DNA from 3 places in the Serratia sp. YWN4 genome. Region 1 is predicted to be linked to each of the others. Evidence: predicted binding sites of a transcription regulator. Region 1 holds the regulator's gene; each other region holds the start of a gene.

Region 1 (7,830 bases):
GTGGGATAACCGTTCCGACTTTAACGCCAACGGCGAAAAAGCGGTTTACGGCGGCGTGATGTATGACCTGAGCAAGTGGGATATTCCTGGCATGTCGGTCGGTGCCTCTTATGTTTATGCCTGGGACGCGAAGCCAAGCACTAACCCGATTTACGATCAGAGCCAGCGCCTGAGAGAGAGCGCTTATAGCCTGGATGCGGCCTATACCTTGCAGGATGGCCGTGCCAAAGGCACGCTGTTCAAACTGCACTTCACGCAATACGACAACCATTCCGATCTGCCTAGCTGGAGCGGTGGTTACGGCAACATTTTCCAAGATGAGAGAGACGTTAAATTCATCGTTATTGCCCCATTCACTATCTTCTAATGTTTTCCCCGGTGGCCATGCCGCCGGGAAATCACGCTTTAAAAGCGAATCTTGCCGCCACCTGTTCTAAAGCAAAGGCACGCAGCGAAAAATCGGGCAAGAGATTCGCGATAACAACAACGGATTACCGAAGAGGTTGAAGATGAACAAGTTCAAGATGAGTGCTCTTGCAGCCCTGACCGCCACCGTCGGGCTATTTGGCAGCGTGGGTTCAGCCATGGCTAACCAGCAGGTTGTTGATCAACTCAGCCAGCTGAAAGTGAATCTTAAGATGCTGGATAACCGTGCAGCTGATAATGGTGTTGATTGCGCCAAGCTGGGTGCCGATTGGGCATCTTGTAATAAGGTGTTGATCACTCTGGCCAACGATGGCCAGGAAATCAAAGATAAAGACTGGGCAATTTATTTCCACAGTCCGCGTCAGACGCTGAAAGTGGATAACGAACAGTTCAAGATTACCCATATCACTGGCGATCTGTACAAGCTGGAACCTACCGACAAATTCACCAGCTTCCCGGCCAAGCAGGCCGTTGAAATCCCGATTATTGCCGAATACTGGCAGGTGTTCCACAGTGATTTCTTGCCGCGCTGGTATGCCACTTCAGGTGATGCCAAGCCTAAGATCCTGGCGAATACCGATACCGAAGATGTGAACCAGTTTGTTACCCCGTTCACCGGTGACCAGTGGAAGCGTACCAAGGATGACCATAACATTCTGATGGTGCCAGAAAGCCGCTTCACCAAGAATCAGGATCTGAAAGTGCTGCCAGCGGCAGCATTGCGTGGCCAGATTATGCCAACGCCGATGGAAGTTAAGGTTCATCAGCATGATGTGGATCTGAGCAAAGGTGTTGCCTTGGATCTAAGCGCGTTGACCAAACCAGCGGCAGATGCGGCAGCCAAGCGTTTTGAACTGCTGGGCGTGGCAAACCATGCTGGTGGTTATCCAATCAAAACCGATATTCAACCGGGCGCATTTAAAGGCGATCTGGCGGTTCCAGGCGCTTACCAACTGAAGATTGGTGAGAAAGGGGCTGCGATCACCGGCTTCGATCAGGCCGGGGTGTTCTATGGCCTGCAATCCATTCTGTCGCTGATCCCGTCTGACGGCAGCAAGAAGATTGCCACGCTGGATGCCAAAGATGCACCGCGTTTCCAATACCGCGGCATCTTCCTGGATGTGGCGCGTAACTTCCACCATAAAGATGCGGTGCTGCGTCTGTTGGATCAGATGGCGGCCTATAAGCTGAATAAATTCCACTTCCACCTGACGGATGATGAAGGCTGGCGTATTGAGATCCCAGGCCTGCCGGAACTGACCGAGGTGGGTGGCCAGCGTTGCCATGACCTGAGCGAAACCACCTGTCTGCTGCCGCAATACGGTTCAGGCCCAGAGCCGCACGGTGGTTTCTTCTCCCGTCAGGACTATATCGACATCGTTAAATATGCTCAGGCACGCCAGATTGAAGTGATCCCAGAGATTGACATGCCTGCGCATGCCCGCGCTGCGATCGTTTCCATGGAAGCGCGCTACAAGAAACTGCTGGCTGAAGGTAAAGAGAAAGAGGCGAATGAGTTCCGCCTGGTGGATCCGACCGATACGTCCAATACCACCTCGGTGCAGTATTTTAACCGTCAGAGCTACCTGAACCCGTGCCTGGATTCATCCAAAAACTTTGTTGATAAAGTGATTGGTGAAGTCGCCCAGATGCACAAAGAAGCCGGTCAACCACTGCAAACCTGGCATTTTGGTGGGGATGAAGCGAAGAACATCCGCTTGGGTGCCGGTTATACCGATGTGAAGAAGCCGGAAGCGGGCAAGGGCATTCTTGATCTGAGCAAAGAAGACAAGCCATGGGCCAAGTCTGAGGTTTGTCAGGCGATCATCAAAGACGGCAAAGTGGAAGATATGGAACACTTGCCGAGCTACTTCGGGCTTGAAGTCAGCCAACTGGTGAAAGCGCACGGCATTGACAGCATGCAGGCGTGGCAGGATGGCCTGAAAGATGCCAAAGACTCGAAAGCCTTCGCGACTAAGAATGTTACGGTGAACTTCTGGGATACCCTGTTCTGGGGCGGCTTCGACTCAGCCAACGACTGGGCGAACAAGGGCTATCAGGTGGTGATCTCCAACCCGGATTACGTCTATATGGACTTCCCCTATGAAGTGACCCCGGAAGAGCATGGTTACTACTGGGGCACCCGTTTCAGCGATGAGCAGAAGATCTTCAGCTTCGCACCAAACAACCTGCCGCAAAACGCTGAAACCTCGGTTGACCGCGATGGCAACCATTTCACCGCCAAGAGTGACAAATCATGGCCGGGTGCTTATGGCCTCTCAGCTCAGCTGTGGAGTGAAGTTGTGCGTACCGACCAGCAAATGGAATACATGATTTATCCACGTGCTCTGTCTGTTGCGGAACGTGCCTGGCACCGTGCGAGCTGGGAGCAGGATTATCAAGCCGGTCGTGAATACAAAGGTGGCGAAACCCATCATGTCGATACCAAGACGCTGGAAAAGGACTGGCTGCACTTTGCCAACCTGATCGGGCAACGTGAGTTGGCCAAGCTGGATAAAGGTGGCGTGAGCTACCGTCTGCCAGTGCCGGGAGCACGCGTTGTTGATGGCAAGCTGGAGGCTAATATCTCCTTGCCTGGTTTGGCTATTGAATATTCTACCGATGGCGGCAAACAGTGGCAGCGCTATGACGATCGTGCTCGCCCGGCCGTTGCGGGTGATGTTCAAATCCGTGCGGTCAGCCCGGATGGCAAACGTTTCAGCCGTGCCGAGCCGGTAAAAGCCTAAGCCAAAACTCAGCCCATCTGCGTGTCGGCGGATGGGCTGTAGGTGTAGTCCGTGTCAGAAAGAAGTGCTGCAAGAGAGTGCAATATTTGGAATTATCATTTTCCCCGGCCTGTCCGGGGATTTTTTTGTCTGTAAATCGCAGGCACAAAAAAACCGCCATTAAGGCGGTTTCTCGATTCTGGCAGGCCAGAGTTATCGCTTGTCATGCAGCGTATCGTTTTCGCGGCAATCACCTACTTCACAATGGCCGTACAGGTACAGGCTGTGATTGGTGAGCTTAATACCGTGCTGTTTGGCGATATCACGCTGACGCACTTCGATAGGTTCGTCGCTGAACTCGATCACTTTGCCACAGTCCAGGCAAATCAGGTGATCGTGATGATGCTGCTGGGTCAGTTCGAACACGGATTTACCGCCTTCGAAATTGTGACGAGTCACAATGCCCGCATCATCAAATTGATTCAGTACGCGATAAACCGTTGCCAAGCCGATTTCCTCACCCATATCTATCAGTTTTTTGTACAGATCTTCCGCACTGACGTGATGGCATGCCGGATCCTGCAAGACTTCCAGAATTTTGAGTCGCGGAAGCGTGACTTTTAAGCCGGCCTTCTTCAATGCGTTATTGTTGTCAGTCATGCGGATTCAGTCCTGTTACTGTGCTAATCAAGTTGGGGCGTTTTCGCCTATGGCATTGGTCGGCACAAAAAGAATTAATTGCGTCTCATTATAGAACCGCTTGCTCTAAATAGAAACCGTCGGTTGTTAACAAAGGTATATCTGCACTATTGCATAAGGGTATATGCAACGTCTTGATGGATGGGATAAACCGATGCCGCAGTTTACCCTGATAGTGCGGGAAGTTACAGACTTGTAGCTTCTATTACTCTAATCCGTGATACCGATAGCAGCCCTGTAGCCGACACTATGCGCTTTGCAGGGCTTTTGTACAATATCTGGAGGGGGGCTTAGCCGACGATGTCGGCCAGGCTCAGCTCTTCGCTGATTTGTTTAACCCAGGCATCTACGCGTTCGTTGGTCAGTTCAGGCTGACGATCTTCGTCGATAGCCAAGCCGACGAAGTGATGGTCGTCTGCCAAGCCTTTAGAGGCTTCGAAGTGGTAGCTTTTGGTTGGCCAGTGGCCGATGATCGCAGCACCACGCGGTTCGATGATGTCACGGATGGTACCCATCGCATCGCAGAAATATTCTGCATAGTCTTCTTGGTCACCACAACCAAACAGCGCCACCAGCTTGCCGTTGAAGTCAATATCTTCCAGCGTTGGGAAGAAGTCATCCCAGTCACACTGGGCTTCACCGTAATACCAGGTGGGGATGCCGAGCAGCAGGATGTCGAAAGCTTCCAGATCTTCTTTACTGCTTTTGGCAATGTCGTGAATTTCAGCCACGTCTTTGCCATATTTTTGCTGAAGATTTTTCTGGATCATCTTGGCAATGTTTTCGGTATTGCCAGTATCGCTGCCAAAGAAAATGCCTACATGAGCCATATTGCAGATAACCTTTTTAATTCAGTGGATATACCTTTGGTGTTCGTGGGTTGCTTACCTGCAACGTCGAGCCTTTGGGTATCGTCTTACGTAAGATCAAGGCAAGAGTTCAACGTGGTGACTCTCTCTTACCGGTAAATAACCATCATGCCAGAAATGTGCTCTGGGGTTTTATCGCATTTATGCGATGCGGGGGGATCAGTACCAGCGGTGTTGATCCGGCGTCATCCTTAACGCCGCGCCGCGCGTGCGGCTGAAGAGATCATGATTCTGGCTGTTCTTCCGCCAGTTTTGCCAGCAGCATTTGCTCAATCAATTCGCTGCGACTGATATCGCGCTGATCCGCCAGTTTGTTCAGAGCATCCACGGCGTCTGCGTTGATTTTCAGCTCCACACGCCGTAATCCACGCACTTTGTCACGCCGTAGCTGATTACGCTTATTGATTCTAAGCTGTTCATCACGGGAAAGCGGGTTGGTTTTCGGTCGCCCCGGACGGCGTTCATCTGCGAACAGATCCAGCGTCGTGCGATCCGTTTGTTCTTTTGCCATTGTTGCGGACTACTGCAAGGGAGTTTGCATCAGAAAGCGTTTTCACACTTCCAGACGGTTCAGTTAACACCATTCGGGCCAATAAACCCTAAGCCAAATTTACCTCCAGCCAAGTGCTTGTTTGCACGTTGAACTGGGCGGCAAAATTATATCCCCGCAGGACCCAAGCTATAGCAGCTTGAAAGACGTCGGAAATAGCGCGCCATATTACCCCAGCAGATAGAGCAACGACAATGCTTAACTTAGCCAAAAACGCGCTAACTCGTTCTCTTTAGCACGTTTTTTCACCACTTTGTTTCAGGCTTCATCAAGGAAGCGGCGGATGGCCCGTAACACAGCGTCCGGTTTTTCCGCATGAACCCAATGGCCGGTACCTGCGACGGCGTAAGCTCGGGCCTGCGGGAATTGGCGGGCAATGTCTTCGCGGTACTCATCCTGCACATAAGGCGAAAGCCCACCGCGGATAAATAGCGTTGGATGTGGCCAAGAGGGGACATTTTGCCAGCCGATCATGCTCGCGTATTGTGCGATCAATACCGGCAGGTTGAAGCGCCAGGTTCCGGCATGAAAAGACTTTAACAAGAACTGGATCACGCCTTCTTCATCCAGATATTCGCGCATCAGCTGTGCCGCCGGTTGCCGTTGGCTAATACCGGCATCGGTGACCGCTTGCAGAGCAGCAAAAATCTTGTCGTGGCGGCGGGTGTTATAAGCCACCGGGGCGATATCGATCACAATCAGCCGTTCAACCCGCTCAGGGGCTATCGCCGTGAGCGCCATGGCGGCTTTACCACCCATGGAGTGGCCGATGACGATGACCTTATCCAACTGCAAATCATCCAGCAACGTCAGCAGATCCTGCGCCATCGCCGGATAGGTCATCTCATCAGCACGCGGCGAAAGCCCATGATTGCGCAGATCGACCTTGATCACCGTATGCTGTTGATTCAGGTCGCGTGCCAGTATGCCAAGGTTATCCAGGTTGCCGAACATGCCGTGGAGCAGCACTATCGGTAATGTGGGAGCCTCGGCAGCCAAGAGTTGATAATGTAATTTCATGGTGAAGTTTACGATTTAAAGACATTGGGTCAGGGTATCATGCTTAGGTAGGTATTTATAAGTTAGATAGATGTTATCAATACCTTTCTGGCAGCACATTGTTGATGCCAAGCTACTCAGAAGAAAGCCACTGTGAAAGCAGAGCATGAAGCTGCGAAGGCTCTAATGGCTTAGATAACACCAGGTAACCCTCTCTTTCCGCTTGTTGCAAGATCTCCGAATTAAATTCGCCGCTGACCATCGCGCCACTGGCCTGTGGTAAACGTTGGAGTAACTCCTGCAAAATATCGAAACCACTCTCACCTGAACGCAAGCGCTGATCGCACAAGATCGCCTGCGGAGAAAAGCCGCTCTCAAGCACGGCAAAAGCTTCGTTGGCAGAAGCGACGCAGCGAACCGTCACTCCCCAAGCCTGCATCAGGCTCTCCCAGGCAGAGGTAACCAAGGGATCGTCGTCAACGACCAAGCAGGTTCCGGAAAGCGTTCTATGCGGTGCGGATAAGGATTTTTGCTGTGCGGTTAATGGCGCTATGGCTGCCATTGTGTCGCTGGCTGGCAGAAGCATCCAAAAACGTGAACCTTTCCCTTCTATCGAGCTCATTCCGCACTGTACTTTCATCAGTTTCGCGCATCTTGCTACTACCGCCAGGCCCAGTCCATGCCCGGCACTGTCTATACGCCAGGCAAGCTCCGGGCGATAGAAGGGAGAGAAAATCTGGCTTTTTTCAGCATCAGCAACGCCAATTCCGGTATCCCAGACTTCGATCAACCACTCTTTGCCACGCGGGCGAACAGAGATCAGCACCCCACCTTGTGGGGTGTATCGTAGTGCGTTGTGCGTCAGGTTGATTAACGACTGTTTGAGCAACGAGAGATCGCCTAAAGCAACGCAGCGTTGCCGAGGGAATCTCGAGCGTAGCGTTAAGCCCCTATTATTCGCCTCTTCACGAAACAGAGTGATGATCGAGTCGATTAATGGCACTAACTCCACGTTTGTCTGCGGGACATTGATGGCATTGTTTTCTATTATTGTCAGGTCCAACAGTGAGTTAAACATTAAATGTAACGAACGCACACTCTCTTGCAGATCATGGAGCTGCGGGTTCAACCGGGGATCGCGATTCTTGTGCACGATCGCTTCAATCAAAAATCCCATTGCGTGAATCGGTTGGCGGAGATCGTGGCTGGCGGTGGTGAGAAACAGGTTTTTATCATGTAATGCCTGTTCCGCCTCCTCTTTCGCCACACGGAATTTCTCAGCCAATAAGATGCTGTCTTCTTCCAGTCTGACCTGTTGCAGGAAGAAGGCGTGTGAGGTTAAAGCATGACGATAAATAGCAACGGCATACAGTAGATTAAGCAAGAAAATGATTGGCCAGACTTCACCCGATCGCCACGGGATCAGGACCAACAACATTCCCCAACAGCTGATAAAAAACCGCTGGAATGCACCCAATAGCGGGGTCAGATGTGTCGCGTTGGCGGCGATGATAGCGGCAATACTGATATTGAGCAGCAGAGTGAAATCAAAGGATTGGCT
Region 2 (7,830 bases), 760 kb from region 1:
AGTGGCTCAACGTGCGGCGCAATATGTCGCGCACATCTTGTTCACGCGCGCGCAGATACTCATCCTCCAGTGCCAAACATCCAGCAGCAATCTGCTCCAGTTCCTGTTGCCACGCCTGTTCGGCACTACAGCGTTCCTGGGCGATGCGGGTATAGGCTGCCTGTTGCAGATCTGGATCGTCCAGCAACATGCTGTGAGCCCCGAATATCGCCGCCTGCGCTTTACCCACCAGCATAGCGGTGCGATCCGCCAGTTTGTTAAGATCGCTCAACGTGTGCTGCAAAGCGATGCGCAACCGCTGCTGCTCATGCAGTGCATTGTCTGACGCCGCCAGCCGCACGCTCATCTGCGGCCAAAAGCTGAAAACCTGCCAGATCGGACCGCTGCTGACGCTATCTTCTACCGGGATACCGTGCAACGAAGGCTGTTGCGGTTCAGAAACCGTCTCGCCAAAATGCTGCTCCGCCAATGCCTTGAATGCGGCCAGCGCGGCATCCGCCTGCGGGCCATTGGCGATCAGGCGGATGGTGTCACCCTGATGGATTTGCAACAGTGCTAGCTGATTCAGGCTCAGGGGGCTGGCGCATTGGCCGTGTTTTTCCAATACCAGTTCCGCATCAAAGGGTGCTAGCACCTCCGCTAAACGCGCCGCCGGGCGGGCATGCAGACCATGCGGGTTGCGTATCTTCCAACTCAGGCTTTTGCCCTCTTTCAATGGCAGATCCACCGGGGTGCTAGCGGGCTTGCCCTCACAGAGTTGCACCTGTTTAGCCAGCAGCGCGCCCTGCGCTTCTGCCATCACCTGTTCCAAGCTACCCCCGGAGTTGGCCGCGACGACCGCCGCCAGCGTGCCTTCCACCAGTGGTGCAGAACACAGCACCACCTTGGCGGCCAGTTGCGGATCCAGCAGATCAAGCGCCGTTTCCGCACTCAACAACGCGCTGCCAAGATCCATCAGCACCAGGATCCCATCCCCCTCGGATACCGACTCGATCGCTGCCATGACGTTGATCGCATCCGTGCCGATCGGATGATCGGCATCGTCGATCCCCGCAGCCAGTGCCAATTTGCAGCCGTCGCCACGCATCATCTGCCGGGCAAGCTCCTCTACGCCACGCGCCAGTTGAGCACTGTGTGAAACGATAACGATATTGATCATCCGGCCTCCTCCACTACCTCAGCCAACGCTTTTATCAGCAACATGACCGAGGTCGCCCCCGGATCCTGATGGCCGATACTGCGCTCGCCCAAATAGCTGGCACGCCCTTTGCGCGCTTGCATGGGGATCGTGGCCTGCACCGCCAGTTCAGCACACAAGGCGGCCTGCTGTAGAGCCTGCACCATACTAAGCTGTTGCTGCACCGACTGGCCTAGACTGGCTAACACCGGCCACCAAACATCACACAGAGTCTTATCCCCCGGTTCCGCCTTGCCGCGCATCACCACTCCCGCAACACCTTCCTGGATTACCTGTTGCAACTCCGCCAGATCCAGGCTTTGCTTGGCATTGGCTGCCTGTGCCGCGCGGATAAAAAAAGTACCGAACAGCGGGCCACTGGCACCGCCCACGCTGGAAAGCAGCGTCATACCGGTGTGCTTCAGAATAGAACCGATATCTTGATCGGCCACTGAAGGCAACTTTTCCACCACTTTATTAAAACCACGGCTCATGTTCAGGCCGTGGTCACCGTCGCCAATGTCGGTATCCAACTGAGTTAAAAAATCACGCTCGCGGGTAAAAACCTCAGCGCAACGCAGCAACCAGTCCACCACCTGTTGTTTGCTTAACGTCATGTTTTCTCCTCAACCCCAGCGCAGCGCAGGGGTTTTCACCGGCGCATCCCACAGTGATAACAACTCGTCATCCACTTGCAGCAAAGTGATGGAAACCCCCTGCATATCCAGCGAGGTGCAGTATGAACCCACCAGATTACGTTCAATGATCACCCCTGCCTCTGCACAGCGCTCTGCCAAACGGTGGTAAACGCCATACAATTCGGAAAGCGGCGTGGCCCCCAGATTATTCACCAGCGCAATGACCCGATCGCCGCGTGCTAGAGCCCGCTTGCTCTGGCTTTCATCGCGCCACTCCCCAGGTGTGCGATCCCAAACGCGGTTCTGGCGCTGATAAGGGCCGTGTTCAATCAGGGTATGGAACATATCATCGACGGCCTGGTTGAGAGTCGTGAATGGCCGCCGTTCGATGCCCGGTTCGCCATGGATCCCCACACCAAACTCCATCTCGTTGTCTGCCAAAGTAAACGATGGCCTGCCAGCAGCCGGAACGGTACAGGCACCGAGTGCGATACCGATCGAATGCCCCTGGTTGTTGATTTTGTGGCCCAGCGCCACCAGGGCATCCAAGTCATCGCCCCTTACCGCCGCTGCGCCAAGCAGCTTCTCCATCAGCACCGTGTTGGCCACACCACGCCGCCCGGCGGTAAATAGGCTGTCTTTGACCGCCACGTCGTCATCTACCAACACGGTTGCCACCATCATGCCGCTGTCGTGTAATAATTCGGTCGCCGTCTCAAAATTCATTACGTCGCCGGTATAGTTCTTGATGATCAGCAAGACGCCAGCGCCGCCGTCGATAGCCTGACCACATTCGTACATGTTATCTGGCGTCGGTGAAGTGAAAATCTCCCCCGGGCAAGCGCCATCCAGCATTCCTTCCCCGACAAAACCACAGTGCATCGGTTCATGGCCACTCCCGCCGCCGGACAGGATCGCCACTTTGCCGGGAATCGGCCCTGCTGCACGGGTCACAAATACCGGCTCCTGATGCACCAGCAGTTCCGGGTGGGCTTCGCCCATGCCCAGCAACTGTTCGTTCAGTACCGACTCAACCTTATTGATCAGCTTTTTCACGATTCACTCCTCTGTTGGAAATGCCGATACGCCGTTATTGAGTTTGGCTATACACGCCGAGAGCCCGTTGGCGGGCTGGAGAAAATTTAAGCATCACAGGCTGCATGATGTTGCATAACAGTACTCATATAAAGCTTTCTCCCGCCGTAAAGCGAACTGGCGCACATCGCAACGTATAACTGCGTAAAGAGTGGATTCTATGGGCATTTTCGCTTTAATTATGACCATCTTTCCCCTATCCTTACGGCCTACTACTGGGTAAGGGCGAATACAGCCCAAATGATGAGATTACTAACGATGAAACGGACAAAAAACATCAACCGAGATACATTCCGCAAATCCTGGCGTGTTGCGCCCGTGGCTTTGGCGATCAGCGCAGTCTTTATGCTGGCCGGCTGCGAACAGGCGGATGAAACGGTTTCTCTGTATCAAAATTCCGACGACTGTTCGCGCGCCAATCCTTCGATGAGCGAGCAATGCACCACTGCGTACAACAACGCGATGAAAGAAGCCGAGAAAACCGCGCCGAAGTACTCCACCCGTGAAGATTGCGTAGCCGAATTCGGCGAAACGCAATGTGCTCAAACTCAGGCGCCTGCACAGGCAGGTATGGCCGCAGAGTCGCAAAGCAGCGGCAGCATGTGGATGCCATTGATGGCGGGCTACATGATGGGCCGGATGATGGGCGGTTCAGGTTTCGCCCAGCAACCGCTGTTCACCTCTAAAAACGGTGCTAGCCCGGCAAACGGCAAGTTCGTGGATGCCACCGGCAAGAGCTATGGCCCGGCAACCGCAGGCGGCCGTACCATGACCGTGCCTAAAACCGCCATGGCCCCTAAACCGGCGGTGACCAAAACCATCACCCGTGGTGGTTTCGGTGAAAGCGTCGCCAAGCAGACCAGCATGCAGCGCAGCAGCGCAACCTCCAGTTCCAGCTCGCGTAGCATGGGCGGTTAAGGCATGAAACGCGTTGCGATTACCGAGCGCCCGGACTGGCGCGAAAAAGCCACTGAATTTGGTTTCCAGTTCCACACCATGTACGGCGAGCCGTACTGGTGTGAAGACGCCTATTACCAGTTCACCCTGGAACAGATCGAAGAGATCGAAAACGCTACCGCAGAATTGCATCAAATGTGCCTGAAAGCGGTGAAGCGAGTGGTCAACAGCGACGAGTTGATGACCAAGTTCTGTATTCCAAAGCATACCTGGGAGTTTGTTCGCAGTTCTTGGCGTACCCATCAGCCTTCGCTGTATTCGCGCCTCGATCTGGCTTATGACGGTGTGAATCCACCCAAGCTGCTGGAGAACAACGCCGATACGCCCACATCGCTGTATGAAGCGGCTTTCTTCCAATGGCTGTGGCTGGAAGATCAGATCAACGCTGGCAAGCTGGATCCCGAGTCCGATCAGTACAATAGCCTGCAAGAAAAACTGATCGAACGCTTTGCCGATCTGCAAGCCAATCACGGTTTTAACCTGCTGCATCTGGCCTGCTGCCAAGACAGCGAAGAAGATCGCGGTACGGTGCAATATCTGCAAGATTGTGCGCTGGAAGCTGGTCTGCCGACCGAATTCCTGTTTATGGAAGAGATCGGCCTTGGGGAAAGAGGCCAGTTTACCGATCTGCAAAACCAGGTTATCGGTAACCTGTTTAAGCTTTATCCGTGGGAATTCATGCTGCGCGAAATGTTTTCCACCAAGCTGGAAGACGCTGGCGTGCGCTGGCTGGAACCGGCCTGGAAGAGCATTATCTCCAACAAGGCGCTGTTGCCGCTGCTGTGGGAAATGTTCCCCAACCATCCGAACCTGTTACCGGCTTACTTTGCGCAAGACGATCATCCGCAGATGGATCACTACGTCACCAAACCGCTGTTCTCACGAGAAGGGGCGAATATCCAGATCGTGCAGAACGGCCAGGAAGTGGCGCGCGTTGAAGGGCCATACGGCGAAGAAGGCATGATTGTGCAGCAGTTCCATCCGTTGCCGCAGTTTGAAGGCAGCTATACGCTAATCGGTAGCTGGCTGGTGAACGATCAACCTTGTGGTATCGGCCTGCGGGAAGATCGCGAGTTGATCACCCAGGATCTGTCACGTTTCTATCCGCATATTATTCTTGGCTGATAGTGCTTGGTAATAGATTGGGCGTGGCACTGCGCTACACCCAATCACATTTATTATCCTACCTGTACCGACAACATGCTCAATGCCCCCATTTCGATGCCATCGTTCGGGATTGAGATCGGCTCTTTACCGTCCCAACCCCCCAGCACATACAGCAACGGCAGGTAATGTTCCGGCGTCGGGTTCGACAACGCAGCACCTTCATGCTGCATAAAGTTCACCAGTGGATGATTCTCACCCTGATAATTCAGGTTATCGCGCACGTACTGGTTGAATGATTCTGCCCATGGGTACGAGCTGGCATTCCCCTGCCATTTCACCATCCGCAGGTTATGCACCACGTTACCGCTAGCAACGATCATAATGCCTTGATCGCGCAACGTTGCCAGCTTGCGGCCAAGCTCATAGTGATATTGCGCAGGTTGAGTACCATCAATGCTGAGCTGCACCACCGGGATATCTGCTTGCGGGTACATTTTGATCAGCACGCCCCAAGTGCCGTGATCCAATCCCCATTCACCGGTATCCGCACCCACTTCGCTCGGAGCCAGCAAAGTTTGTAATTGGGCTGCCAGTTCGGGTGAACCGGGTGCCGGATACTGGGTATCAAACAATGCCTGAGGAAAGCCACCAAAATCGTGAATGGTTTTTGGCTGTTCCATCGCCGTCACAGCGGTGCCCCGGGTATACCAGTGGGCAGAAACAGCAACGATCGCTTTCGGACGCGGTAACTGTTCACCCAGCGCACGCCATGCCTGGGTGTAACGGTTCTCTTCCAGCACGTTCATCGGGCTACCGTGGCCAAGAAACAGTGCAGGCATACGAGAGGTGGTCATAAGTTATCCTTTGCTTAACGTAATAGGCTTTCTGCTGGCTACATTACGCTCTTTGCTTTACCGAGACAGCCGGATAACCATGATAATGATCTTCAATAAATTTGAACGGCTAGCTCAATGGAAGCAATCAGCCAAATCCGCTCGATTTATGCCTTTACTCTGTTAGTATCGGAACATAAACAATAATCATTAGCGTAAAGGAACCTATCTTGTCAGTACCGCTGATTCTGACCCTGCTGGCCGGTGGCGCAACCTTTGTCGGTGCCCTGTTCGGCATTATCGGCCAGAAGCCATCCAATCGCCTGCTGGCGTTTTCCCTCGGTTTTGCCGCTGGGATTATGCTGCTGATTTCACTGATGGAAATGCTGCCTGCCGCATTGCATACCCCTGGGGTGTCACCGGTGCTCGGCTATGGCATGTTCATGCTCGGGCTGCTGGGCTATTTTGCGCTCGATCGCATGTTGCCACACCAGCATCCGCAGGATTTGATGCAAAAGCCGATTAAGCCGCACAACCTGAAGCGCACGGCAGTCCTGTTGACGTTGGGTATCAGCCTGCACAACTTCCCAGAAGGCATCGCCACCTTTGTGACGGCCAGTGCCGATCTGGAGCTGGGCATGGGGATTGCCTTGGCCGTAGCGATCCACAATATTCCCGAAGGGCTAGCGGTCGCCGGGCCGGTGTATGCGGCGACCGGTTCCAAAACCAAGGCGCTGTTGTGGTCAGGGATCTCCGGCCTGGCAGAAATTCTGGGGGGCGTTATGGCCTTCCTGTTGCTGGGCCCGATGATTTCACCGGTGGTGATGGCATCGATTATGGCTGCGGTAGCCGGGATTATGGTGGCGCTGTCGGTAGATGAGCTAATGCCGCTGGCGAAAGAGATTGATCCGCACAATAACCCGAGCTATGGCGTGCTATGTGGCATGGCAGTGATGGGGTTCAGCCTGACGCTGCTGCAAAGCGGCGGGATTGGCTAAGCTAGCTGGGCGTAAAAAAGCCGCTGATAAAGCGGCTTTTTCATACCAATCAACGTATTAACTGGCTTTTTTTTCCTGTGCCTGACGGTAGGCCACCAGATCTTCGATGGTCAATACAACCATTTCGTGTTGTTTGGCAAACGCGATCACTTCCGGCGCATGCGCCATGCTGCCATCATCGTTGGTCAGTTCACACAGCACACCGGCAGGTTTAAAACCGGCCATGGAGACCAGATCGATCGTCGCTTCGGTGTGCCCACGGCGGCTCAGTACGCCACCCGGCTGGGCACGCAGTGGGAACACGTGGCCTGGGCGGCTCAAATCGCTCGGCTTGGCACGATCGGCAATAGCGGCGCGAATGGTGGTCAGGCGATCGGAAGCCGATACGCCGGTAGTCACGCCCTGCGCGGCTTCGATGGTCACGGTGAACGCCGTCTGGAACTGGCTGGAGTTATTGGTGACCATCATCGGCAGCTCAAGCTGCTGGCGGCGATCTTCGGTGATACACAGGCACACAATACCGCTGCCGTGGCGAATGGTCAGCGCCATCTGCTCAACGGTCATGGTTTCTGCGGCGAAGATCATATCGCCTTCGTTTTCACGGTTTTCATCATCGAGCACCATCACACCGCGCCCATTGCGCAATGCATCGAGCGCGCGTTCAACGCGTTCCGCTGGCGTGCCGAAATCTGAAAGTAGAGTCTGATTCATGGTAAAAAACCTCATTAAAATTATGGATTACCAGAACCAGGGCTAGCTTGAGGAGTGGCTATCACAATAGCCGAAAAAATAACGCAAGCGGGCATAAGCCCGACAGGTGTCGTTACTCTCTCCCATCCGGACTATAACCGTCGGCCCCGGAATTACACCGGATCTGCTGACCTCTAACCGATTCCTGAGAACAGGTTGAGCGCTCGCGGGCTTTCACCGTAGAAGGTGATTTACCGCCGGTGGGGACTTTCACCCCGCCCTGAGAATAAGCCTCTCGACTATAGCGCCATCACCCCCGTCTTTCAAGCTATGGC
Region 3 (7,830 bases), 2.2 Mb from region 1:
GCCGGGGCCATCAGTATGTTGACCGTGCGTTTTGGCTCGATCCTCTCACCGGCGATTGGCGGCGCGGTGATCGCCAGCGCCGGTGTGGCCTGGAACTACGGCCTGGCGGCGTTAGGCACCATGTTGACGCTGATCCCTTTATTGCGCTTACCGCAGTTGCAACCACCGCCGCAGCCGCGTGAGCATCCGTTGCGTGCCTTGATCGGCGGTTTCACCTTCCTGCTGCAAAATAAAGTGATTGGCATGGTGGCGCTGATCGGCGCGCTGATGACCATGGCCAGTGCGGTGCGGGTGCTGTATCCGGCGATCTCCGGCATGTGGAATGTGAGCATCGGGCATTTGGGCTTTATGTATGCCGCCGTACCGTTGGGGGCGACGATCGGCGCTTTCACCAGCGGGCGAGTGGCGCAGGTCGCTAGGCCGGGCTGGGTGATGCTGCTGACGGCGATTGCCGCCTTTGCTGCTATCGGGCTGTTTGGCCTGATGCCGTGGTATGGCATGGCGCTGCTGTGTCTGGTGGCTTTTGGTTACCTTAGCGCGCTGAACTCGCTGTTGCAGTATGGGCTGATTCAGAACCTGACGCCGGATGCGTTTCTTGGCCGCATCAACGGGCTGTGGACCGCACAGAACGTGGTCGGCGATGCGCTAGGTGCCTTGCTACTGGGAGCAATGGGGGCGTTTATGCTGCCAGCCATGACCTCAACCAGCTTTGGTTTTGGCGCCGTACTGCTGGCGGTGGTATTGGCGTTCGCCATGCGCGGTTTGCGCCAGGTAGGCAGTGGCGGGCAGAGCCATGTGCTACAACCCGCCGCTGAAGCTACTGAGAAATAAATAGCTGCTCAAGACGCGCCAGCAGGTTGCTGGCGCTGTAATAATCCAGGCGGAAAGTATCGTTGCCCAGCGCATAAACCCGTTGGTTTTCTACCGCGGGCAGATGCGCCAGAAAGCTGTTGCTCATCAGCCGCTGCACGTCGGTTTCGTCATTGGCAAACAGCAGCAGGGTTTGGCCATTCAGACCCTGCGCCAGATTTTCCCCACCTAATTGAATAATGTCTTTGCGCGCCCCTTGGCTGGTGCTGGCGTTGAGCTTTGGCGGCAGCGTTGCCAGAGTAAAGCCTAACTGCTGTAGCAGTTGCCCTTGTGAGGAGTCGGCGGTCCACAGGTTGGCATTTTTGCCATCGCTGCGTAAGACCAGCGCCGATGTGGGCTGCGCAGGCAACGTCATCCGCTGTTTCAGCGCTTTTTCTCGTGCCGCAAACTCACTGACGGCTTTCTCCGCCTGGGCTTCGTGCCCGGTTGCCTGGCCGAGAATGAGCGCCAGCTCCTGCCAACTCTTGTTGTCGTAATTCACCACCAGTACCGGTGCAATGGCCGATAACTGATCGTACAGGCGCAGCGCGGAATCGGCACCGGTGGCGGACATCACAATCAGGTCAGGGGCTTCACCGGCTACCGCTTCGGCATTGGGTTCACCGATGTATAAGCGCTTCACGCCGCGCTGGGCGGCGATCTCACCCCATTGATGGAAAAACCCCTGTTTATCTGACAGCTGGTTGTTTGGGCTGGTGGCTCCGCTGGCGATCACCGGGGCACCAATGGCTAACAGGGTGCCGGTGACGGTGACGCTGGTAGAGACAATCCGCACCGGGGGCTGCTTGAGGGTTATCACGCCGTGTGAAGTGGTAAGGCTGCGTGGCCACTCTGCTGTGGTTGATGCTTGGGCTATGCCCAGTGCCAGCATGGCAAACAGCGCCAGGCCGAATCGCAAGGTAGGTATCATTTTCGGGAGTCTCTGTTTAAATGTTAATAATTATCATTTTAATGAATGAAGTCACAAAATGTATACGTCGATTTTGATGCAAAGAAGTTTTTACATTTATTGACATGGCAAATTCGGGAAGGTATTTTACCGCAACGTAATACAAATGATAATCATTATTATATTGGTTGTTGTTTCCAAATAGAGGAAGTGCCGATGGTGTTAGCCGTTAAGGGTACCGAACAAGAGGGGCTGCAAAGCAGAGATCGTGCGCTACAGTCAGCCACGGTTTCCCCAACCTCAGGTTTCTTTTTTACTTCTCCTTATCGTAGCCTGAGCACGCAAGGGTGCTTTGCCAAAATTACGCAGCCTGCCGCCGATGGCGATAATCTGCAAGGCACCTTCCAGCGGGCAGTACAGCAGGCGTTTGCCCAAGCCCGACAGGCAGGGATACCAAACCCGGTGCTGTGCGGCGCTATTCCTTTCGATACCCGTCAACCGTCGGCGTTATTTATCCCCCAGCAGACCCAGTGGTTTGAACGTGAAGCCTTTATGGCAGGCGTGAAACCCACAACAGCCGCGTTGCCCGCCATTACCCGCCAGACCGAGTTACCGAAGCAGGCGCAGTTTATGCAAATGGTGGCCGATGCGGTGCAGGTGACCGGCGGTGAACAGCTGGAAAAAGTGGTGCTTTCTCGCCTGCTGGAGATTGAAACCAGCCAACGGATAGACTCGCAGGCACTGATGATGCGCATCATTGCCCAGAATCCACAGGGTTTCCATTTCCATGTCCCGCTGGAAGAGGGGGCGTTGGTGGGGGCCAGCCCGGAACTGCTGCTGCGCAAGTACGGTAATCAGTTCCATTCGAACCCGCTGGCAGGGTCGGCACGGCGTGAAAGCGATCCTCAACAGGATCGTCAAGCCAGTGAGCAACTGCTGGCGTCGAGCAAAGATCGCTATGAACACCAGATTGTCACCGCAGATATGCGTCAGGTCTTGCGTGGCCGCTGCCGCCATCTGCATATTCCCGCTTCCCCGGAACTGCTGAGCACCACGACGCTGTGGCACCTTTCGACGCCGATCGACGGCGAAGTGGCCGAACGGGCAGAGAACGCGCTGTCGCTGGCCTGCCTGTTGCACCCGACGCCAGCACTTTGCGGCACACCGACGCTGGAAGCGCGTGAACTGATCGCGCAGTTGGAGCCTTTTGAGCGTGGGCTATTTGGCGGCATTGTTGGTTGGTGTGACGCCGAAGGTAACGGTGAGTGGGTGGTTACTATCCGCTGCGGTACGGTCAACGCCAATCAGGTGCGCCTGTTTGCCGGCGCGGGCATTGTGCCGGACTCATCTCCACAGGCTGAATGGCATGAAACCGGCACCAAACTCAGCACCATGCTGCGTGCCTTTGGCCTTCAAGGATAAACATCTTATGAGTATTGCTTTTACCCCCTGGCCCGAGGATTTCGCGCGCCGTTACCGTGAACGTGGCTATTGGATCGATAAGCCGCTGACCGAGATCTTGGCCCGGCAGGCAGACAATGACGCCGTTGCCCTGATTGACGCGCAGCGTAGCCTGAGTTACCGCGAACTGGAGCAGCTTTCCGATCGCCTGGCCGCTGCCTTGCTGCGCCGGGGGCTGCAAGCGGGCGATACCGCGCTGGTACAGCTTGGCAACGTGGTGGAATTCTATGTGGTGTTCTTTGCCCTGCTGAAGATCGGTGTGGTGCCGGTGAATGCGTTGTTCAGCCACCAGCGCAGTGAACTGAATGCCTATGCCAGCCAGATCAAGCCCGCTTTGTTGATTGCCGATCGCCAACATAGCCTGTTCGCGCAGGACGATTTTCTGACGGCGTTCAGAGAACAATATCCCTCGCTGCGGGTAGTGGGGTTACGTAGTCAATCTGCTGGAGAACATGCTTTAGCCGCCTGGCTGGAGGAGGATTGCGGTGACTTTACACCGGCTCCGACGGCCGCCGATCGGGTGGCGTTTTTCCAGCTTTCCGGCGGCAGCACCGGCACGCCGAAGCTGATCCCGCGTACCCACAATGACTATTACTACAGCATCCGCCGTAGCGTAGAGATCTGCCGTTTCGATAGTGCCACTCGTTACCTGTGCGCACTGCCGGTCGCGCACAATTACCCAATGAGTTCACCGGGGGTGTTAGGCGTGTTCTATGCTGCCGGGCGGGTGGTGTTTGCCGCCGATCCAGCCGCAGCGCAGTGCTTCAGGCTGATCGAACAGCATCAGATTACCGTCACCGCGCTGGTGCCGCCCGCCGTCACTTTGTGGTTACAGGCGATTGAAGAGTGGGGTAGCAACCAGCAATTAGCTAGCCTGCAACTGTTGCAGGTGGGTGGTGCCAAGCTGGGGGAAACCCTGGCGGCGCGCATTCGCACTGAGATCGGCTGCCAACTGCAACAGGTATTTGGCATGGCCGAAGGCTTGGTGAATTACACCCTGCTTGATGATGACGACCAACACATTCTCGCCACCCAAGGCACACCAATGTGCCCAGACGATGAGCTGTGGGTGGCTGACGAACAAGGTAATCCGTTACAGGTGGGTGAAACCGGCCGCCTGATGACGCGTGGCCCCTATACCTTCCGTGGTTATTACCAGAGCCCAGAGCATAACGCCGAAGCCTTTGACGACAACGGTTTTTACTGTTCGGGCGACTTGATCAGCCTGACAGCGGACGGTTACGTGCAGGTTCAAGGGCGGCAGAAAGACCAGATTAACCGCGGTGGTGAAAAGATTGCCGCCGAAGAGATTGAAAACCTGCTGCTGCGCCATGCGGAAGTGATCAATGCCGCGCTGGTTTCGATGCCGGATACGCTGATGGGGGAGAAAAGCTGCGCCTTTATTGTGGCGCACAGCGCCGTGAAACCGGTGGTATTCCGCCGCCATCTGCGCGAATTGGGGGTTGCGGAGTTCAAATTACCCGATCGCTTTATTCAGGTGGAATCGCTGCCGTTAACCCCGGTCGGCAAGGTTGATAAAAAACATCTGCGTCAACATTTGACTCAGGCTCAGGGAGAATAAGCCATGGCTATTCCTAAACTTAACGATTATGTATTACCAACGCCGAGCGAATTGCCCGCTAATAAAGTGAGCTGGGCCTTTGAACCGCAGCGCGCCGCATTGTTGATCCACGATATGCAGCAGTATTTCCTCAATTTTTGGGGGGAAGACAGTCCGCTGATTAAACAGGTGGTAGAGAACATCGCCAAGCTGCGCCGCTACTGCAAAGAGCAGGGCATTCCGGTGTTTTATACCGCGCAGCCTAATCAGCAGAGTGATAAAGACCGGGCGTTGTTGAACGATATGTGGGGGCCGGGCTTGAACAAGCACCCGGAACAGCAGGCGGTTGTCAGCGCGCTGGCACCGGATGCTAACGATACCGTGCTGGTGAAATGGCGCTACAGCGCGTTTCATCGTTCACCGTTGCAGGAGATTTTGCAGGAAAGCGGGCGCGACCAACTGATTATCTGCGGTGTCTATGCGCATATCGGCTGTATGATTACCGCCATCGACGCTTTTATGCGTGACATCAAGCCGTTTATGGTGGCCGATGGTTTGGCGGATTTCTCGCAAGATGATCACCTGATGGCGCTGCGTTATACCGCCGGGCGCTGTGGCCGCGTGGTGATGACCGCCGATCTGCTGCCGGGCATGGCCAGCATCGACGCGCTGCGTCAGCAGATTATTCCGCTGCTCGATGAAGACAGTGAAGATATCGGTAACGATGAAAACCTGATTGATTACGGCCTGGATTCGGTGCGCATCATGGAGTTGGCGACCCGTTGGCGCAAGATCCGTGAAGATATCGATTTTATCGCGCTGGCAAAATCCCCCACTATCGACAGTTGGTGGGCGCTGCTTTCTGAGGGGAAATCCTGATGAATCATGGACATGATTTTACCGGCAAGCGGGTTTGGGTGACCGGTGCCGGGGCTGGGATCGGTTATCAAACCGCGCTGGCGTTTGTGCAGTGCGGTGCCGAGGTGATTGGCTTTGATTTGCGCTTTGATGAACAGGATTATCCGTTCCGTACCGAAGTGCTGGATATTGCTGACGGTGAGGCGGTCGATCGCGTTTGCCAGCGGTTGCTGGCGCAACAACCTGAGCTGGATGTGCTGGTGAATGGCGCCGGGATCTTGCGCATGGGGTTGGCCGACGAAACCAGCAGTGCGGATTGGCTGGCCTGCATGGCGGTGAATGCGGGTGGGGCGTTCAATATGTTCCGCCAGACGTTGCCGGTCTTCCGCCGCCAGCAGCGCGGAGCCATCGTCAGCGTGGCATCTAATGCGGCCCATGTGCCGCGCGTGGGTATGGCTGCCTACTGTGCCTCTAAAGCGGCCCTGCGCAGCCTGTGCCAGACGGTAGGGCTGGAGATGGCCCCTCATGGCGTGCGCTGTAATCTGGTTTCCCCAGGATCCACTAATACATCGATGCTGCGCGGCATGTGGCAGGACGAAAGCGGTGAGCGCAAGATGATCAATGGTTTCCCTGAACAGTTTAAATTGGGGATCCCGCTGGGTAAAATTGCTAAATCGCAGGAGATTGCCGATGCGATCCTGTTCTTGGCTTCGGAGCGTGCCAGCCATATTACGATGCAGGATATTGTGATTGACGGCGGGGCAACGCTGGCGGCTTGATGTCGGTGTAAAAGTACCGTCTTGAATATTGCGGTAAGCCAAGATGAGGAGGCTAGAAATTACGGTGTTACAGGTGATGAGATCATTATCATGATCTCATCAGCCATTGCATTTTTAGTCAATTTTTTAGGATTAACTTCTTGATGCATGACTATACCCTAAATAATTTGAGTTGCAGGACGCGATAGTCAACAACCCAGTGTCTTGAAGATTGATGGGTATATTCAAGCACTTTGTAATATCTCATGCGCGATGCGTGTAGTTGCTCAGACCTGAATCGTCAGAATAGCTATAGCCAGTTCATTGCCTTAATTATTAAAGCATTCCGTTCATTTTCTTCTTGCATACCCTGTGCTATTTTTAGCCATCTTTAATTTTCATTAATAAAAATTAGACCGGGTGAGGACGATCCTGTGATCGCTAACAGACCGCTTGATGCTCATGTTAGGTAGATATTTGTTATGAGCTATCTCTTTTAGGGAAAAAAGATGCGCATTCAGGACGATATTTTTGCTGGCAGTAAATTACCGATCCACCGCAGTTATCAGTGGCGACTGATTTGCCTGGAATCGCGACAGCCGGGTATCGGGATTTCGGTATTCAGATTTTCTGGCATTGTGGTCATCAGCACCATTTTGCGTTACGGGATTGAATTTACTAACGCTGTACGCATCAACGACTCCGTCCTATTTCCGATCTCTCCAGAGCAGATTGGAAATGCCTCACCGCTGGGTAATCAGCGGCGTACTGCACTTCATAATTTGCTGAGCCCAAAACCCGCTGAATCAGACGACAGCGCCTAACAGGACATCATCATGATTAAGACCACAACACAGGTGATCAACATTGTTCCGGGGGTGCATACCTGCGTTATCATGACCCCGCAGTGGTTTCCTGAAGATACGGAATATCCCCCTTGTGCAGCGGCTTATGGGGCGCTGATTAATGGCCAGAGAGCGTTTGGGGCCGTTGCCAGAGCAATAAAACAGGCCAAGCACAGTATCGAGATCATCACCTGGGGTTTTCAGGCTTCAATGTATTTTGAACGTGGCACTCCAGTTTCAGAGAAAAAAATGATTGGTGAGTTGCTGGAAGAGGCGGCCGGGAGAGGCGTTCAAGTCCGTGTGCTGGTGTGGTTTGCCAATACCGGGCAGATGGCGGCCGGGCCTAACTTTCCGGGGTGGAATTACACTTCTTATGCAAGTAACACACGCACAATAAAAACCACTGATGGGATATCAAGTCAAACTGAAGAACATATAACATCGACCGGCAAAAAATTGAGTTATCAAACTCCCGCACAGTTCGAGTTTGATAAAAATTGGCATTATCGAGCACAAACGGGAAAAATCCCCAATCTGGCTATTCGTCACAGAGAATTGAGCTGGGCAAAAGATAGCCAGACATTAACC

What was found. Region 1 encodes Fur, which represses iron uptake genes when iron is present. Its sites were predicted from a motif close to ATAATAATGAGAACNACTATCAA; they were not measured.
Region 2: ygiD (4,5-DOPA-extradiol-dioxygenase) is a predicted target of Fur. The motif match lies at 5,902-5,924, and genes of this name have one in related genera.
Region 3: ACX9GT_RS17415 (isochorismate synthase) is a predicted target of Fur. The motif match lies at 1,920-1,942, and genes of this name have one in related genera.

Annotation. Positions count from the first base shown of each region.
Region 1 covers NZ_CM147696.1:1,528,679-1,536,508, forward strand. Annotated here, with positions in the region: gene chiP (chitoporin ChiP) at 1-367, shown strand, start outside; gene ACX9GT_RS07170 (family 20 glycosylhydrolase) at 510-3,173, shown strand; gene fur (ferric iron uptake transcriptional regulator) at 3,366-3,812, opposite strand; gene fldA (flavodoxin FldA) at 4,142-4,681, opposite strand; gene ybfE (LexA regulated protein) at 4,944-5,231, opposite strand; gene ybfF (esterase) at 5,529-6,290, opposite strand; partial or broken gene ACX9GT_RS07195 (hybrid sensor histidine kinase/response regulator) at 6,403-7,830, opposite strand, start outside.
Region 2 covers NZ_CM147696.1:768,656-776,485, reverse strand. Annotated here, with positions in the region: gene dhaM (dihydroxyacetone kinase phosphoryl donor subunit DhaM) at 1-1,159, opposite strand, end outside; gene dhaL (dihydroxyacetone kinase subunit DhaL) at 1,156-1,794, opposite strand; gene dhaK (dihydroxyacetone kinase subunit DhaK) at 1,804-2,871, opposite strand; gene ACX9GT_RS03620 (DUF1190 family protein) at 3,169-3,828, shown strand; gene ACX9GT_RS03615 (glutathionylspermidine synthase family protein) at 3,832-4,992, shown strand; gene ygiD (4,5-DOPA-extradiol-dioxygenase) at 5,046-5,828, opposite strand; gene zupT (zinc transporter ZupT) at 6,038-6,805, shown strand; gene ribB (3,4-dihydroxy-2-butanone-4-phosphate synthase) at 6,863-7,516, opposite strand; FMN riboswitch at 7,627-7,787, opposite strand.
Region 3 covers NZ_CM147696.1:3,693,678-3,701,507, reverse strand. Annotated here, with positions in the region: gene entS (enterobactin transporter EntS) at 1-831, shown strand, start outside; gene fepB (Fe2+-enterobactin ABC transporter substrate-binding protein) at 818-1,780, opposite strand; gene ACX9GT_RS17415 (isochorismate synthase) at 1,976-3,181, shown strand; gene ACX9GT_RS17410 ((2,3-dihydroxybenzoyl)adenylate synthase) at 3,189-4,802, shown strand; gene ACX9GT_RS17405 (isochorismatase family protein) at 4,806-5,660, shown strand; gene dhbA (2,3-dihydro-2,3-dihydroxybenzoate dehydrogenase) at 5,660-6,418, shown strand; gene ACX9GT_RS17395 (hypothetical protein) at 6,907-7,221, shown strand; gene ACX9GT_RS17390 (phospholipase D-like domain-containing protein) at 7,234-7,830, shown strand, end outside.